DNA from 4 places in the Exiguobacterium sp. s166 genome. Region 4 is predicted to be linked to each of the others. Evidence: riboswitches for the same ligand, from Rfam matches in the RefSeq annotation. Region 4 holds a riboswitch; each other region holds the start of a gene.
What was found. A riboswitch is a leader RNA that binds a small molecule or an ion and turns the genes downstream of it on or off. The one in region 4 is predicted to bind thiamine pyrophosphate.
Positions count from the first base shown of each region.

Region 1 (3,855 bases), on a different contig from region 4:
ACCCAGTACAAACAAGAAGTCGGGGACAGCACGGCATTCACGACGTTCACACTGGACCGGTTTGCATTAAATGAAGCCCCGTTTACGATTGAAGCAGACGTCGAACGGGAAATACCGTTTACGCTTCAAGTCCCTTTTAATACACCACTTTCCGTCAGCCAATCGAAGTCGTGGATCGAGACGGGTCTTGATATCGCGCAGGCGGTTGACCCTTCTGACCACGATGCTGTCGTCGTCAAAGCGAATGACTACCAATCGGTCATCCTTGAAGCGATGGAAAACCTCGGATTCCGCCTCAAGAAAGCTGATACAGAGAAATTGCCGGGCCGCTTCCGGAAAGATTTGCCGATCGCGCAGGAACTTGAGTATTCTGCCCGCGGTACTCATTATGCTCACAAGCTGGACGAAATCGAAGTCATCCTGTTGCAAGACCGGTTCGGCATCGACATCGTCGTCCAAATCGACCGCCGTGCCCACAGTCTCGGTTCGCTGTTCAGTGAAATGGCAGGAACCGATGAGACGATGACGAAACTTTCATTATCGAACCAGGACTTAACGAATCCGTCACTCGTGAAACAACGTCTCGCCGATTTGATTGAACACCACAGTTGATTGATGTTTTCTATAGAACAAACACCGGATCCGCTTATCGTCGGATCCGGTGTTTGTATTTCCTTCCTTACTTGGATGATGTCATTTCCATCGTCTGTTCGTACTGCCGTTCAAACGTTTCTTCCGCCCAGCCCATCTGCCAAAACATCAATTCGTAATAACAGCTTCTGACGAAATGTTGTTTCATCCGGACGCGTTCTTGTTCACTCGCCTTCTCTGCCAACTCATTTAACCGGTCAATCTGTTCAAAGACCACCCGCTCGAACCATTCGGAACTGTATGTCGCAATCCATTGCTGATAAATCGGTGAAGCCGGTGTCGCTGCCTGTAACTGTTGTCCAATCTCATAGTAAAGCCAGTAACACGGTAAAATCGCAGCGATGGTCTCCCCAAGCGTCCCTTCACTTGCATGGTGCATATGCGAAATATACGCATATGCGGTCGGTGCTGGTTCAAACTCTGCCAGTGTCTTGTCCGAAATCCCAAGCGGTTCAAAAAACGATTGATGCAGACTGAGTTCTGCAGCATAGGTCGACGTCGCATGTTCCGCGAGTTCGGCAATCGTCGCGAAGTCCTGTGCCTTCGACGCGGCCCGCGCCTGAATTTTCGCGAAATGTTTTAAGTAATAGGCATCCTGTAGGACGTAATGGCGAAATTTTGCTTCTGGTAGTGTTCCATCCGCAATCCCTGTCACGAATGGATGGGTAAAGCTACTGTCCCAATACCGTTTTGCCGCTTGCCGGATTTCTTCACTGAATGTCATGTTGGTTCCCCCTTTTGTAATCAAAAAAACGCCACACCTGATGTCAGGCATGACGTGAAAAGACCATAAAAAGAGGATCGTCCACGCCACTTCCCTCCGTAAGTCCAAACTTAATCAGGTTCAAAGGGTCCGAACGTCTCCGTCGTCTCAGTCAGCCTACTGACTCCCCTAGTGGTCGCTATTTGATTTGTTTTGAGTTTATCATGATTTGATGTGGAATTGACCCATTCTCGTCATTTCACTCCATTTTTTTGTACAATGGAACATGACGGAAGGTGGATGACGGCTCGTCCTTGAGACCGATTCTCTTCTGTCGCCGGTCGATTAGACTAAATTTAGTACCTGATACTTAACTTATGGAGGAACTTTTATGAATAAAACCATGACATGGACCGCTTCGGCATTACTTGCTACTACCTTACTGCTACCGACGGCCGCATCTGCTGAACAAGTGGTCGACAAAACAATCGTCACCCTTGGCGAATCACTTGGGGCAAAGGATAAATCGTGGGTCTTGTCCCGCTTGAATGCACCGGAAGGCATTACTCCGATTATTGCAACATCTGCCGATGAAGAAAAATATCTCGGGAAAAACATTCCCCAATCACAACGGGGTGGCGGCATGTACTCTTCCGCTAAAATTGAGTTGGCTGAAAAAGGTGATGGATTATCTGTCGCGACCGAAAACATCACCTGGGTCACAAAAGACATGTACCTCAACGCCCTCGTCACAGCGGGTGTAACGGATGCGGACATTACGATCACGTCCCCGTACAAGGTAACCGGAACTTCAGCTTTGACCGGGATCATGAAAGCGTATGATCAAACATCTGCCGAGACCGGCATCAAACTGACGGATGAACGAAAAGACCTTGCCCAGCAAGAACTCTCTGTGACATCCGATGTCGGGAAAACGGTCGGGACGGATAAAGTCGCCGACTTGATGAATGAAATCAAAGCGGAAATCGCGAAACAACAGCCGGAAACGAAGGTCGAGATTGAAAACGTCATCGTCCAAGTCATCCAAAACAATAACATCAATTTATCCGATGCTCAGATGGACCGGTTGACTGGACTGTTTAATCAAATGGAACAAGCGGACCTGAACTGGGGTCAAATCGAGAGTGGTCTAAAAGATGCCGGACAAGATATCCAGGCCTTCGCGACCTCAGAAGAGACAAAAGGATTTTTTGCGAAGTTGTTTGATGGTTTCAGTGCATTCTTCAACTCGATTGCCGGCTTATTTAAATAAAGATTAACGTTTTCTTTTCTGTCAGGCATGGTAAAATAGATGTATTGAATCGGAAAAGGTGGTGTGGAGACATGGGTTTTGCTGCGTGTAAGCATTGGTTGATGGAACAACTGTATCTGTTGCGCGCGATTTTTCATGGAATGGCGTTCTAAGGGACTAGTCTGCCCTTTTTTAACGAACCTCATACCTGAAAAATAAAGCAAAGCGCATCTTCCACGAGTCAAGGAGAGTGCTGTTTGCGCTCTCCTTTTTTTGATGCGCCAGAGAGGACATTTCATATGATGATCTGCGACATCCAACACCTGACAAAACAATTCGGAGGCGACGATATCTTAACGGACGTCTCCCTCTTTATCGAGCACCAAGACCGCATCGGCTTGATCGGCCGAAACGGAAGCGGTAAAACGACGCTCTTACGTTTGATTGCCCGTCTTGATTCCGAAGACAGCGGAACGATTTATCAAAAAAGCGGGCTCTCCATCGGTTATTTGGCACAACTTCCCGTGTTCGACAACGTAATGACGGGGCGTGATGTCCTGTGGACTGCCTTCGCCACGCTTGTCGATTTACAACGCTCCCTGCAACAAATCGAACGGGACATGGCGACAAAAACGGATCAAATCGATCAGTTGCTCGAACGCTACACGCAAGAGACCGAAGCTTTTGAGCGCCAAGGCGGGTATTTGCTGGATTCCAAAATCGACCGGATGATTAACGGCTTGCAGTTGCATGCCCTTTTGGACCGTCCGTTTGAGCAGCTCAGCGGCGGCGAACAGACCAAAATCTGCCTCGGAAGGATGTTGTTGACCGAGCCGGAGTTGTTGATCCTCGACGAACCGACGAACCATCTGGATTTAGACGCCGTCGAGTGGCTGGAATCCTTTTTAGCCGATTATGCCGGGGCTGTCCTGATCGTCTCCCACGATCGTGTGTTTCTTGATGCGGTCGTGACGCGCATCGCTGAACTGGAGGAGGGGCAGATTCAGCTGTACCAGGGAAATTACACGTTTTACGTGAAGGAAAAGGAACGCCTTCTACTTGAGCAATTCCATGCTTACCAGGAACAACAGAAGAAGATCAAGCAGATGAAGGAAGCGATCCGCCGTCTGCGGCAATGGGCAAACGAAGCGTCACCACCAAGCGAAAAACTATTCCGAAAAGCAAAATCGATGGAACGGGCACTCGCACGGATCGAACGGATCAAACGCCCAAGGCTTGACGCCGAGAC
Region 1 is NZ_JACSMU010000002.1:376,534-380,388, forward strand. It holds gene KNP93_RS06345 (sporulation protein) at 1-612, shown strand, start outside; gene tenA (thiaminase II) at 680-1,375, opposite strand; TPP riboswitch at 1,450-1,555, opposite strand; gene KNP93_RS06355 (DUF1002 domain-containing protein) at 1,746-2,627, shown strand; gene abc-f (ribosomal protection-like ABC-F family protein) at 2,906-3,855, shown strand, end outside.
Region 1: it holds a riboswitch for thiamine pyrophosphate, as region 4 does, so the genes downstream of both, tenA (thiaminase II) here and thiT (energy-coupled thiamine transporter ThiT) in region 4, are expected to answer to the same signal.

Region 2 (3,855 bases), on a different contig from region 4:
GACCTTGACCATATCGCACATCCCTGAGGCCCGGGCAAGGCGGGCAAGGCGGACCGCTTCCTCCGCCGTCTTCGCACCCGCAGTGTTCGGCAAGAGATCATAGCAGCTTAAGTCAAGCGCTGCGAGCGGATCGTTCTGTTCCTTTGCAAAGACGTCGAGACGTCGGACGGAAAACGTTAAAATGTTTGTTTCCGATGCTTCGACCGCTTGCTGTTGCTTCTCATTATCCGAATATTTTCCTGTCCCCAGTAACAATCGTGATGCAAATGTTTTTCCGCCAATTTCTAACATGTTATCCGCCTCCTACAAAATGAACGATTTCAATGACATCTCCGGACGTAACGTCCGTATCCGGATAGCTCGACCGGTCGATGATTTGATGATTTTGTTCGATGATGACGACCTGTCCCTGAATCTCCAGTTTTTCTAACAAGTCGTGTAACGTCTTGATTTCCTCTGTCAAAGCATAGTTTTTTCCATTCAATCGGATAGTCATCTGCTTTCCTCCTGTCGTCGGCTGTTAAAACCATCCAGTGCCACTCTTGGCGTTTGCCCCATGAGACAATCGGCCAAGACGTTGGCCGTCGCAGGGGCCAGTAAGATGCCATGCCGGTGATGGCCTGACGCGACGAACAACCCATCGATTCCGTCCACTGCTCCGAGATACGGCAGACCGTCCCCGGTTTGCGGTCGAACACCGGACCAAGCTTCCACGAACACGGCCTCTGTAAGCGGCGGATAGAGCTTTACTGCTGCATTCAATAACAAACGAATACTGTTCAGACTGACGGTCGTTGATTCATCACCAACCCGTTCCGTCGCCCCGATGATGATCCGTCCGTCTGCTTTCGGGACTAAATAGACCGCATCACCAAACAGCGTCCGATTGAGTTGTCCGGTCGTCAGCCGGACAGACAGACACTCGCCCTTGACCGGAAGTGTGTTAATCGTCACTCCGACCGTCTGTAACAATTCTTCCGATCCGCGACCACCGGCGACAATAATTTGTCTGCCCGCCCGTAGCCCCCGGTTCGTCTCGGCGCCGGTCACCGTTTGTCCGTCCCGTACGAGACGTGCTACGACCGTTGCCTCTTCGATTACCCCGCCCCGTCGTTCGATGGCACTGCGTAATGCTTGTGCAAGCAACCGCGGATCAACCTGTCCGACCGAATCAAACGTCCGCCAGTGATGCGCCTGTTGCATACGAAACGGTTGTTCCAGATACCCGCTTCCGAGACCGGTCTCGTCAAACAATTGTTGCACGAATTCCGGATACAGCGTCCGGCTCAGCCGGGCCAGTTCATGTAACGGTGCCAGCAATTCTTCATCTGTCGCGAGCATTCCCGCTGCTGCTTGCGTCGCTCCCTGACCGACAGTTGACTGTTCAAGCAAATGAACGGTTTTCCCGCGCTGCAGGAGCTCATAGCCGAGCGTCAAACCAATGATGCCGGCTCCGATGATTAAAACATCCGGGCGTGTCATCGTTGCATCACCGCCCGGAATCGGTTGGCTGCTTCGACCGGAGACGCCTGACCGAGAATGCCCGACAAGACGGCCCCGCCTGCGCAGCCGGTCGCCAGGATATCCGGCAGATTGTCCGGTGTAATGCCACCAATTGCAATGACAGGAATCGATGTCCAGTCGACAACTTGTTTCAAGGCGTCGAGTCCCCGGGGCGGTACACCCGGTTTTGATCCCGTCTCAAAAATATGGCCGTACAGGACGTAATCAGCACCGGCTTGTTCCGCCGCTATCGCTTCCGTTAACGAGTGAACCGATTGACCGATCACCAGTTCCGGAAAACGGTGACGGACGAGGTCGACCGGAATGCTGCGTGTTGTCAGCTGAACTCCGGTGCCGGTGACGACTGCCACGTCCAGCCGGTCATGGACAATTAATTGCTCTGTCTTTACGCCTCGTCGCACGAGTGTTTCGATGCACACGACCAGTTCCTTCGCTGACCATAACGGCTCCCGCAGATGAATCCGGTCGACGGATAGTGCGAGTTTCGGCAACAGATGTTCGAGTATGTCCGGATGCCGCTTGCCGGTTGTCATCAGATGTAACTGGCTCATCATTTCCCCCTTTCCACACGAAAAAGGACCACCCCATGAACTGATGGAGTGGTCCTACAAAAAAGGGCGACAGTCGTCGCATCCTCTATGAATGATCGGAATCCACTTCCCTCCGCTAGTACGAACTAGATCAGGTTCAAAGGGTCCGGATACTTCCGTCTCAGTCTGCTGCGAGACTCCCCTAGTGTAGATATTGATTTGTGTGGTACGCCTGTAGTTTACCACGGGTAGTCCGATTTGTTCTACCCTTGATTAGTGTCGCATGTCCGATTCGACCGCTTTGACCTGCTCAATCAAGCGTTGGTATTCGTCGACACGTTTCGTTTGCGACAAGTCATACGTTTGTTTTAAGTGTAAGACCCGCATGACCTTCTGATCCAGATCTGCTCTCGACAATTTACCTTGTTTAATCCGTGCCATGATTTCCTTATGAACGGACGCGTACGCACCGGGTGAGGAAAACATCGCCATGTCGGCACCGCTCTCAAGCGCAAGACTTGCGGCCTGGGCCAGCCCGTATCGTTCCGTAATCGCGCCCATCACCAGATCATCCGTGATGATGACCCCGTCAAACTTCAGTTCATCCCGTAAGATACCGGACATGACCGGTTTTGACAACGAAGACGGACGGGATTTGTCGAGGGACGGGAACAGAATATGCGCGACCATCACCATTTCGGCCCCTTCTTTAATCGCCCGTTTGAACGGGACGAGTTCCATCTGTTCGAGTTCCGCTTTCGTCGCATCGACCCGCGGCAGACCGACATGGGAATCGACGGTCGTATCGCCGTGTCCCGGAAAATGTTTGACGACCGGAACGACGTCTTCTTCTTTCACCCCCTGCATCAACGGGACACCAAGCCTTGCGACCTGTTGCGGATCCGCACTGAGCGATCGGTCACCAATGATCGGATTCGCCGGATTGCTGTTGACGTCAAGGACGGGAGCGAAGTCCATATTAAAGCCGTAAAAACGGGAAATCAAACCGAGCGTCCGTCCGACTTCCTTCATCAAAGCAGGATCATTTTTCTGACCGAACGACAGGCTCGGTGATAATTTCAGTTGCGCATCCGGGACCCGGCTGACGCGTCCACCTTCTTCATCAAAACCGAGGAACGCTTTTTCGTCCGTCGTTTGCGCTTTAGTAATTGCTGTCGTAAAGGTTTTCAATTGATCGGTCGAGGTGATATTGCCGCCAAGCAGCAAGACACCACCGAGTGCATGATTCTGCAGTAATTGACGGTCCGCTTGCGTCAGAGCTGTTCCCGTCACGCCGATGTACAGCAACTGATCAACTTTTTCCGCTGTCGACATCTTCGAAATGGTCTCTTTCAGTTGTTTTTCCGCCCGTTCAGCGGCAGAAGGCCGGTCCGGTTGCGGCGGCTTCGTTTTCTTCGCCGGCTTCGGTTGCGGTTCGACCGGTTGTGCCGGCTCGTCAGAACAACCGGCGAGGAGGATACTTGCCAACAGAACAGTAACAATCCGCTTCAAATCGGTTCCTCGTTCCGGACGCCGTTGATCGAGTAATAAACTTCAATCTCCGCGTTCAGCGATTGCGAGACCGAGCAGTATTTGTCTTTTGATAAGGCAATCGCCCGGCGGACTTTATCGTCCGGTAAATCACCTTCGAGCCGGTAATGAATCGAGATCGTCGTGAAACGCCGGGGATGATCATCCGCCCGTTCGCCTTCGATATCCATTTCAAATGACGTCAGCGTCAAGCGCATCTTTTCTAAAATCGAGACGATATCGATGCCGGTACAGCCGGCAACGGCATGAA
Region 2 is NZ_JACSMU010000002.1:110,663-114,517, forward strand. It holds gene KNP93_RS05000 (thiazole synthase) at 1-291, opposite strand, end outside; gene thiS (sulfur carrier protein ThiS) at 293-496, opposite strand; gene KNP93_RS05010 (NAD(P)/FAD-dependent oxidoreductase) at 493-1,482, opposite strand; gene KNP93_RS05015 (thiamine phosphate synthase) at 1,479-2,075, opposite strand; TPP riboswitch at 2,166-2,268, opposite strand; gene nagZ (beta-N-acetylhexosaminidase) at 2,328-3,566, opposite strand; gene KNP93_RS05025 (OsmC family protein) at 3,563-3,855, opposite strand, start outside.
Region 2: it holds a riboswitch for thiamine pyrophosphate, as region 4 does, so the genes downstream of both, KNP93_RS05015 (thiamine phosphate synthase) here and thiT (energy-coupled thiamine transporter ThiT) in region 4, are expected to answer to the same signal.

Region 3 (3,855 bases), on a different contig from region 4:
TTTCCTTTGATGACCGTAAAGGTGATTTCATCCATTAACTGCTTCATAAAATCTGTTCTTAATGTCGTCGCTCCTGCGCCTACCGGATCCAAAATGACCGGTTTCCCCAATCGGTTAGCCGTTTTTCCTGCTAAAAGTTGGGCTTGGCGCATGTCCGGATTGATCGTCCCTGTATTGATTACGACGGCATCTGCGTGCCTGACCATTTCTTCCACTTCCAGCAGGTCATCTGCCATCACAGGAGAGCCACCAAGTGCCAGTGTCATATTGGCGCAGTCATTAATGGTTACAGTATTCGTTAAATGATGAATCAACGGTTTTTTATCATGGATGCGTCGTAACATGTGTATCCCTCCAGAGTTCATGAAAATGATGCGTCGGACCAACACCGCGTCCGAGCGCAAAGCCGTGGCGAATGGCTTCCGTCACATAACGTTTTGCATAACGGATGCTGTCTTCCACTGAAAGACCAAGTGCAAGATAGGAAGCGATGGCAGCAGATAATGTACAGCCTGTACCATGGGTATGACGGGACTCGATCCGTTCTTGTTCAAAGACGACATATCGCCCGTCTGTATATAAAAGGTCAGTAGCGTCCCGTCCCTCCAAATGTCCGCCCTTGAGCAAAATAGCACCCGTCCGTTTTTCAGCCAGTTTTTCCGTCGCCTGTTTCATATCGGCAAGCGAGTGAATCGTTCCGCCAATCATCCGCTCGATTTCAGGAATATTCGGAGTCACAAGTGTAGCCAATGGTAACAGCTGTTCGAGCAAGGCATGTTCTGCATCCGGTTGCAACAAGCTATAACCCCCTTTCGCGACCATGACCGGGTCGAGAACAACCGGAAGTTGATGTTTTTCCAGTTGTTGTGCAATCACTCGGATGGTGTCTTGATTGGAAACCATTCCAATCTTGACCGCATCGACACGGATATCGGAAAAGATGGATGTCAGCTGTGCTTCCACGAGCTCCGGGGATACGTCCTCGACCGCTTGAACACCTAACGTATTTTGTGCCGTAATCGCCGTGATGACGCTCATTCCGTATACACCGAGTGCCGAAAACGTTTTTAAATCTGCTTGAATTCCAGCTCCACCTCCGGAGTCGGATCCAGCAATCGTCAATACGTGTTTCATTCCAATTCCTCACTTTCCTGGGAGCAAATAAGGAGAAAACGGACAACAAAAAGCGCCGTCCGCTGTAAAAAAGCAGACGACGCCATGAACAACCAGTTCTACTGATTGAAGTCTTCATGTCTTCGATCTCAACTTTCCTACGCTGGTATTATCCAGTTCAGGTGACAGGGTCGAAAACAGAATAGTTTTCCTCTCAGCCGGACTCCTCCAGCTCCCCTAGTTGCTCGTAATTTAAATTCTTTTTCACTGTATCACAGCACCATTAAAAAAACGAGCCGAAGCTCGTTTTTAAAGGTATCCAAGTGGATTGACCGTGTTAGCTGGTCCTGTCGCACTGTATTGGTATCCACCGATATGCAATTCAAAGTGTAGATGCGGTCCTGTCGAATTCCCGGTACTGCCAAGAGTACCAAGCGTTTGACCTTGAGTTACCGTCTGACCTGCCGAAACCGATAACGAATTCATATGACCGTACACTGTTGTATACACCTGACCGTCAAGGAAATGCGAAATCATGACATGATTCCCATAAGGTCCGCCGCTACCAGCCGTAATGACTGTTCCGGAAGCTGCTGCTCGAATCGGTGATCCGACGGGTCCACTGAAGTCGACACCATTATGGAACGTATAGCCGTTCGCTCCACTAGCCGGTCCAAAACCTTGTGAAACACCGCCTGAAGCCGGACGAATAAACTTCGCCGATCCTGTCGGCACACTGCTGACAGGAGTCGGAAGAACCGTTGCTTCGCTTGACTCACGCGTTGATTTTGCCGCCTCTTTTGCAGCACGTTCAGCTGCTTCTTTTTCAGCGGCCGCTTTTTCTGCTGCTGCTTTCGCTGCTGCTTTTGCTGCCGCAATCGCTCTTTCTTGAGCCTCTAAAGTCGCTTGTAATTCTTTTGCATTTAACAGTTTAGTCGTGAACTTTGTTTTCCCTTTACGTAATTTATTCAGGGTCGCACTCCGTTCTTTCATCTGTTGTTTTAACTGTTTCTTTTGGACGAGTAACGACTCTTTCTCTTGAACACGCTCCGCCTTTTTAGCAATAAGATTTTTTTTCATTTCTGCTAGCTTTTCTTGTGTTTCCAAATAAGCAGAAATCATTTTATCGTCTTGTTCGGCAATTTTTTTACCTGCCATAACACGACTAAACAAATCACCCAAGTTTTTCGAACCAAAAATGACTTCTTCCCATTTTATAGAATTACCATCATTTTCTTGAAGGACACGTAAGCGGTCCCCAAGCAATTCTTCTTGCCAAGTGAGCATGATTTCGTAGCGGGCGATTTCCGCCTCAAGATCTTCAATTTGGAGATTCAATTGTTTAATCTGCTTGTTTTTTTCCGAAATCCTGAAAATATTTTCGTTGATGGCCGCATCAATTTTATTGATTTCGCGTTGCTCTACCGATATTTTAGCTTCCTGTTTTTTGATGGCTTTTTCCAAGCGACGTTGCTCTGTTGCATTTTGAGATTTCTTTTCTTTAATCGTTGCAGCTTGACCAGAAGTCGGCACAGTGGATACAAGTAACGCCCCTAACAATACCGTTGCAAACAATTTTTTAAACATGTTTGGTTTCCTCGCTTATGTATGATTTCTTATTTAAAAAGTATTTAATTCAAAGTATTTCTGTCTGAGATTGATTATAGCACCGTAATAGTTTCAGGAAAATTTCATTTGTGTTTCAACTGAAAGCGTTTTATTTTAATATAACATTTTATGTTTTTATAAAAACATAAAAAAACGACTGCCGCAGCAATCGTCTTTTCTCGTTATTATAACATCGACATTGGATTTACAGAATTTGCTGGTCCTGAAGCACTGTAGCTGTAACCACCTACATGAATTTCAAAGTGTAAGTGTGGGCCTGTTGAGTTCCCAGTGCTACCAAGGGCTCCGATTTGTTGTCCTTGACTGACACGTTGTCCGGCATGTGCATTTAACGAACTCATATGCGCGTAAACTGTTGTATACGTTTTTCCATTTAATTGGTGTGCAATCATGACATGATTACCGTACGGACCACCACTTGATGCAGTGATGACTGTCCCTGTTGCCGCTGCAACAATCGGGGTACCGACTGGAGCGCCGAAATCAATACCATTGTGGAAAGAGTAACCATTCGAACCGCTTGCTGAACCATATCCTTGTGTGATTGATCCACTTGTTGGATGAATAAACATAGAAGAAGATGATGGTGCAGGCGTTGGTGCCGCTGGTTCTGGTTCTGGTGTTGGTGCTGCTTTTGGCACAGTCACATATGGTGTAGATTGTTTTGTTGAAGTTGCAGGTGCTGACGATTTTTGTTCCGCTTGTGCTGCTGCTTTAGCAGCGGCCGCTTCTGCCGCCTGTTGTTCAGCTGCTGCTTTTTGAGCCGCTGCTGCTTGTGCCGCTTGTGCTTCTGCACGTGCTTTTGCTTCACGTGCCGCTTGTGCTTGACGCTCTTTTTCGATTCTTGCTTCACGTTCGCGTGCTGCTTTTTCAGCTGCAATCGCTTGTTCTTGTGCAATCAAAATTTGTTGTACTTCTTTTGCATCCATCAATTGCGTTTCAAATTTCTTTTTTTGTTTCCGGAGTTCTTTTAAGCGTTTGTTTCGTTCTTTAAGCTGTTGCTCAAGTTCAGCTTGTTGACGTTTTAGTTCTTGTTTCTCCGTCACAAGTTTAGCTTTTTTATCTTTTAGTTCTTGTTGAGCAGCTGCTAATTTCTTTTGTGTGTTTTGATAG
Region 3 is NZ_JACSMU010000005.1:117,477-121,331, forward strand. It holds gene thiM (hydroxyethylthiazole kinase) at 1-344, opposite strand, end outside; gene thiD (bifunctional hydroxymethylpyrimidine kinase/phosphomethylpyrimidine kinase) at 325-1,134, opposite strand; TPP riboswitch at 1,252-1,362, opposite strand; gene KNP93_RS12085 (murein hydrolase activator EnvC family protein) at 1,423-2,700, opposite strand; gene KNP93_RS12090 (murein hydrolase activator EnvC family protein) at 2,907-3,855, opposite strand, start outside.
Region 3: it holds a riboswitch for thiamine pyrophosphate, as region 4 does, so the genes downstream of both, thiD (bifunctional hydroxymethylpyrimidine kinase/phosphomethylpyrimidine kinase) here and thiT (energy-coupled thiamine transporter ThiT) in region 4, are expected to answer to the same signal.

Region 4 (3,855 bases):
AAAACGAACCGTCATCGAAGAATCGATTGATCAGGATGAAACGTTTGATGTTCCATTGACGATTGATCCGGGAGAAGAAGGCAAGATTACGATTTATAAAGATGACGAAGTTTACCGGGCGAAGACGATTACGTACAATCAGGCAAAATCACAAGAATAACGAGCAGGACGTTAATCCTGACAAAGGAGGGCATAGGATGGCAGAAAATCGAATTGAAGATAATCGGGATGGAACGATTATCCGTTTACAGGGTGGCTTTTATGATGTCATGACGCCTCAAGGTGAAATCCGTTCACGGGCACGCGGTAATTTCAGAAAACGGGGCATCAGCCCTGTCGTCGGCGATGAAGTCGTGTTACACATCGAAAGTGAGACCGGATATATCCTGGAAGTAAAAGACCGTCAAAATTTCTTGGTCCGCCCACCAGTTGCCAATATCGATCAAGCTTTGTTGGTCGTATCGGCAGCAGAACCTGATTTTTCTGCCCATCTGTTGGACCGGTTTTTAGTGTTGATTGAAGCAAAGGAAATTCAACCGATCATCATCTTGACGAAGATGGACTTGTTACAAGGTGAAGCCGAACAAGGGGTATTGGAAGCCATTGCCGCTTACCGGACCATCGGATATCACGTCATCGAAACTTCAAGTGAGACATTGGCCGGAGTCGAATCTGTCCGTCCGTTGTTAAAAGATAAAACGAGTGTCCTGGCCGGACAATCCGGTGTAGGGAAAAGTTCGTTGTTGAATGCCTTGGAACCTTCGTTGGCACTGGAAACGAGTCATATTTCGAAGGCACTTGGTCGTGGACGCCATACTACCCGTCATGTGACATTGATCCCGCTTGGCGAAGGCTTAATTGCAGATACCCCGGGATTTTCGAATCTCGATTTTCCGCACGAAATGGAACTCGAGGAGTTACGATGGTGTTTCCCTGAATTTGTTGCTTTACAGGACGAATGCAAGTACCGTGGCTGTCTGCACTTGAATGAGCCCGGTTGTGCCGTTAAACAAGCCGTCGAGGCCCATGAAATCATGGCTTCCCGGTATACGAATTATGGTATGTTTGTAGAGGAAATCAAGAATCGGACGCGGAGGTATTAAGATGATTAAAATCGCACCATCAATCTTATCAGCAGATTTTGCAAATTTAGAGCGGGATGTCAAAGCAGTTGAAGCGGCGGGAGCCGATTATATCCATTTTGATGTCATGGATGGTCAATTTGTTCCGAACATTTCCTTTGGACTCCCTGTATTAAGCAGTTTACGTCAAAAAACAGATATGGTTCTCGACGTCCATCTCATGATTGATCGTCCGGAAAACTTTGTCGAATCCTTCGTTGCAGCAGGTGCTGATATCGTAACCTTCCACGTGGAGGCGACGAATCATGTCCATCGTGTGTTGCAACAAATCAAAGCAGCTGGAGCGAAAGCAGGAGTAGTACTCAACCCGCATACGCCGCTGTCGACGATCGAACACGTGCTTGAAGATGTGGACATGGTCTTATTGATGACGGTCAATCCGGGATTCGGCGGACAAGCGTTCATTCCAGGTGTGATGAAGAAATTAAATCAACTGGCTGCAATGAAAGCAGAACAAAATCTATCCTTCGAGATTGAAATCGATGGTGGAGTCAATGCGGAAACAGCAAAATTATGTATCGAGAATGGGGCAAACGTACTTGTTGCAGGTTCCGCTATCTACAATGCACCGGATTATTCAGAAGCAATCACTAGTATTCGGAATGCTGCTCACGTATAATAGGGGCAGAATCAAAATTAAATGATGACCGCAAGGGGTGTCGCGTCAAGCGGCTGAGAGAAGTGATTGGACTTTAACCCTTCGAACCTGTTCCGTTCAGACGGACGTAGGGATGTGGCGCACGCAGGCAGTACGGCGTTCGTCGTACTGCCTTTTTGCCGTCCTGCGATTTTATTTTTTAGGAGGAAAAAAGGATGAAACGGCTACAAATGTTAATGGAAATTGCAATCTTTGCAAGTCTTGGTGTGGTGTTCGATTTATTGATCCCATTTAAAATGCCGCAAGGTGGTTCAATTAGTTTAGCGATGTTACCGATTTTCGTCATGGCGTTTCGTCACGGCGTTGTCGGTGGGGTCGTGACGGGAGCGCTCGTCGGAACGATTCAACTGATGTTCGCTCCACAAATCCTGACGGTCGTCCAGCCGTTACTCGATTATACGATCGCGTTTGGAGTCGTCGGGCTGAGCGGACTGTTCGCACGGCAAGTCAAAAAAGCAGCAGCAGCCGGGAAAAATGGCCGTCTAATGGCGATTGTACTAGGTGCGACATTGCTTGGTGCAGGTTTCCGTTATGTCTGTCACGTCATTAGTGGAATCGTGTTCTTCGCTGAGTATGCGGAAGGTCCGGTCGTCCCGTATTCGTTGATCTATAACGCGACGTATATGGTTCCATCGTATCTGTTATGTGGTATTGTCGCAGGACTCCTGTTTACGACAGCACCACGACTTCTTCGTTATTCAGCACGGGGTGTCTGATGCGGGTTGTGATTGTAGCGGCCGGTCCGGCGGAAGACATCCCGTCCCTGAAACCGTTTATGGATGAGAAGACGGTTGTCATCGCTGTTGACGGAGGTGTCACCGTGTTGGCACAGCAAGGTTTCGCTTTTGACTTGGCGATTGGGGACTTTGATTCTCTCGGATACAAACCGGAAGGAGCGATCATCCATCCGGCTGAAAAGGATGAGACCGACTTGGAACTGGCTTTACGACATGTCAGTCAACAGTATGAAGCAACGGAAGTGTTAATATTCGGTGCGACCGGAGGACGACTTGATATGACGCTTCAAAACGTCTATCTGCTAAAACAATTTCCGGCAGTCCGCTTGATGACGAAGCGGGAAGAGGTTCGTTTCTTACAGCCGGGGACGTATGAGATCGAGGCAGATGGATTTCACTATCTCTCTTTCATCCCGCTCGTTCCGACATGTCTGACCCTCCGCGGGGTCAAGTACCCGTTGACGAATCATGACGTGCCGGTCGGCGGATCATTGACCGTCAGCAATGAATGGACACATCACGGAGTGGCGAACGTGACGGTGCATACCGGTGAAGTGATTGCTTTAAGAAGTTTGTCAGACCACTAAAAAACGTGATCGGCTTTAGGATATCCTAAAAGTCGATCACGTTTTTTGTAGTTTTTTAAGATTCCAATGTCGAGCTGGCTGCCTGACGTTCAGTTTGAGCCGCAATATGTTTTCCTTTGACGAACAGGTGGTAAGAGGCCCACGTCAAGAGGAAGAATGGAACACCTATATACAGCGCAATCCGTTGATCCGCTTGGAATGCCAAGCTGATCAGTACAAGCATGTTTAAAGAGAACGAGATAATCGGCAAGACCGGGAAGAACGGAGTCTTGAATTTCAATTCACTGACAGCATGTCCCTCTTTGGTGAATTGACGACGGAAGGCGATCTGTGAAGCGGAAATCGAAATCCAACCGACTTGCGCACCGAGTCCTGCTAGTGACAACAACCAGATGAAGACGGTATCTTCCGCGAAAAAGGCAGTCAATAGTGATAACATCGCAAACAGCATCGTAAAGCACAAAGCGCGCATCGGTACTCCGCGTGAGTTGACGATGGCAAGTTTTTTCGAAATCATGCCTTCTTGTGACATCGACCATAACATCCGAGTAGCAGCGTACAACCCCGAGTTCCCGACCGACAGTAAGGCTGTCAACACGACGATGTTCATTAAATCAGCTGCATAAGGAATTCCGATGGCATCAAAGACCATGATGAACGGACTGCTGATGCCGCCGGCTGTTTCGTAAGGAATCAAGGCGCCGACAATCGTAATCGAGAGGACGAAGAAG
Region 4 is NZ_JACSMU010000001.1:167,258-171,112, reverse strand. It holds gene pknB (Stk1 family PASTA domain-containing Ser/Thr kinase) at 1-160, shown strand, start outside; gene rsgA (ribosome small subunit-dependent GTPase A) at 198-1,103, shown strand; gene rpe (ribulose-phosphate 3-epimerase) at 1,105-1,761, shown strand; TPP riboswitch at 1,785-1,891, shown strand; gene thiT (energy-coupled thiamine transporter ThiT) at 1,956-2,516, shown strand; gene KNP93_RS00880 (thiamine diphosphokinase) at 2,516-3,124, shown strand; gene KNP93_RS00875 (amino acid permease) at 3,180-3,855, opposite strand, start outside.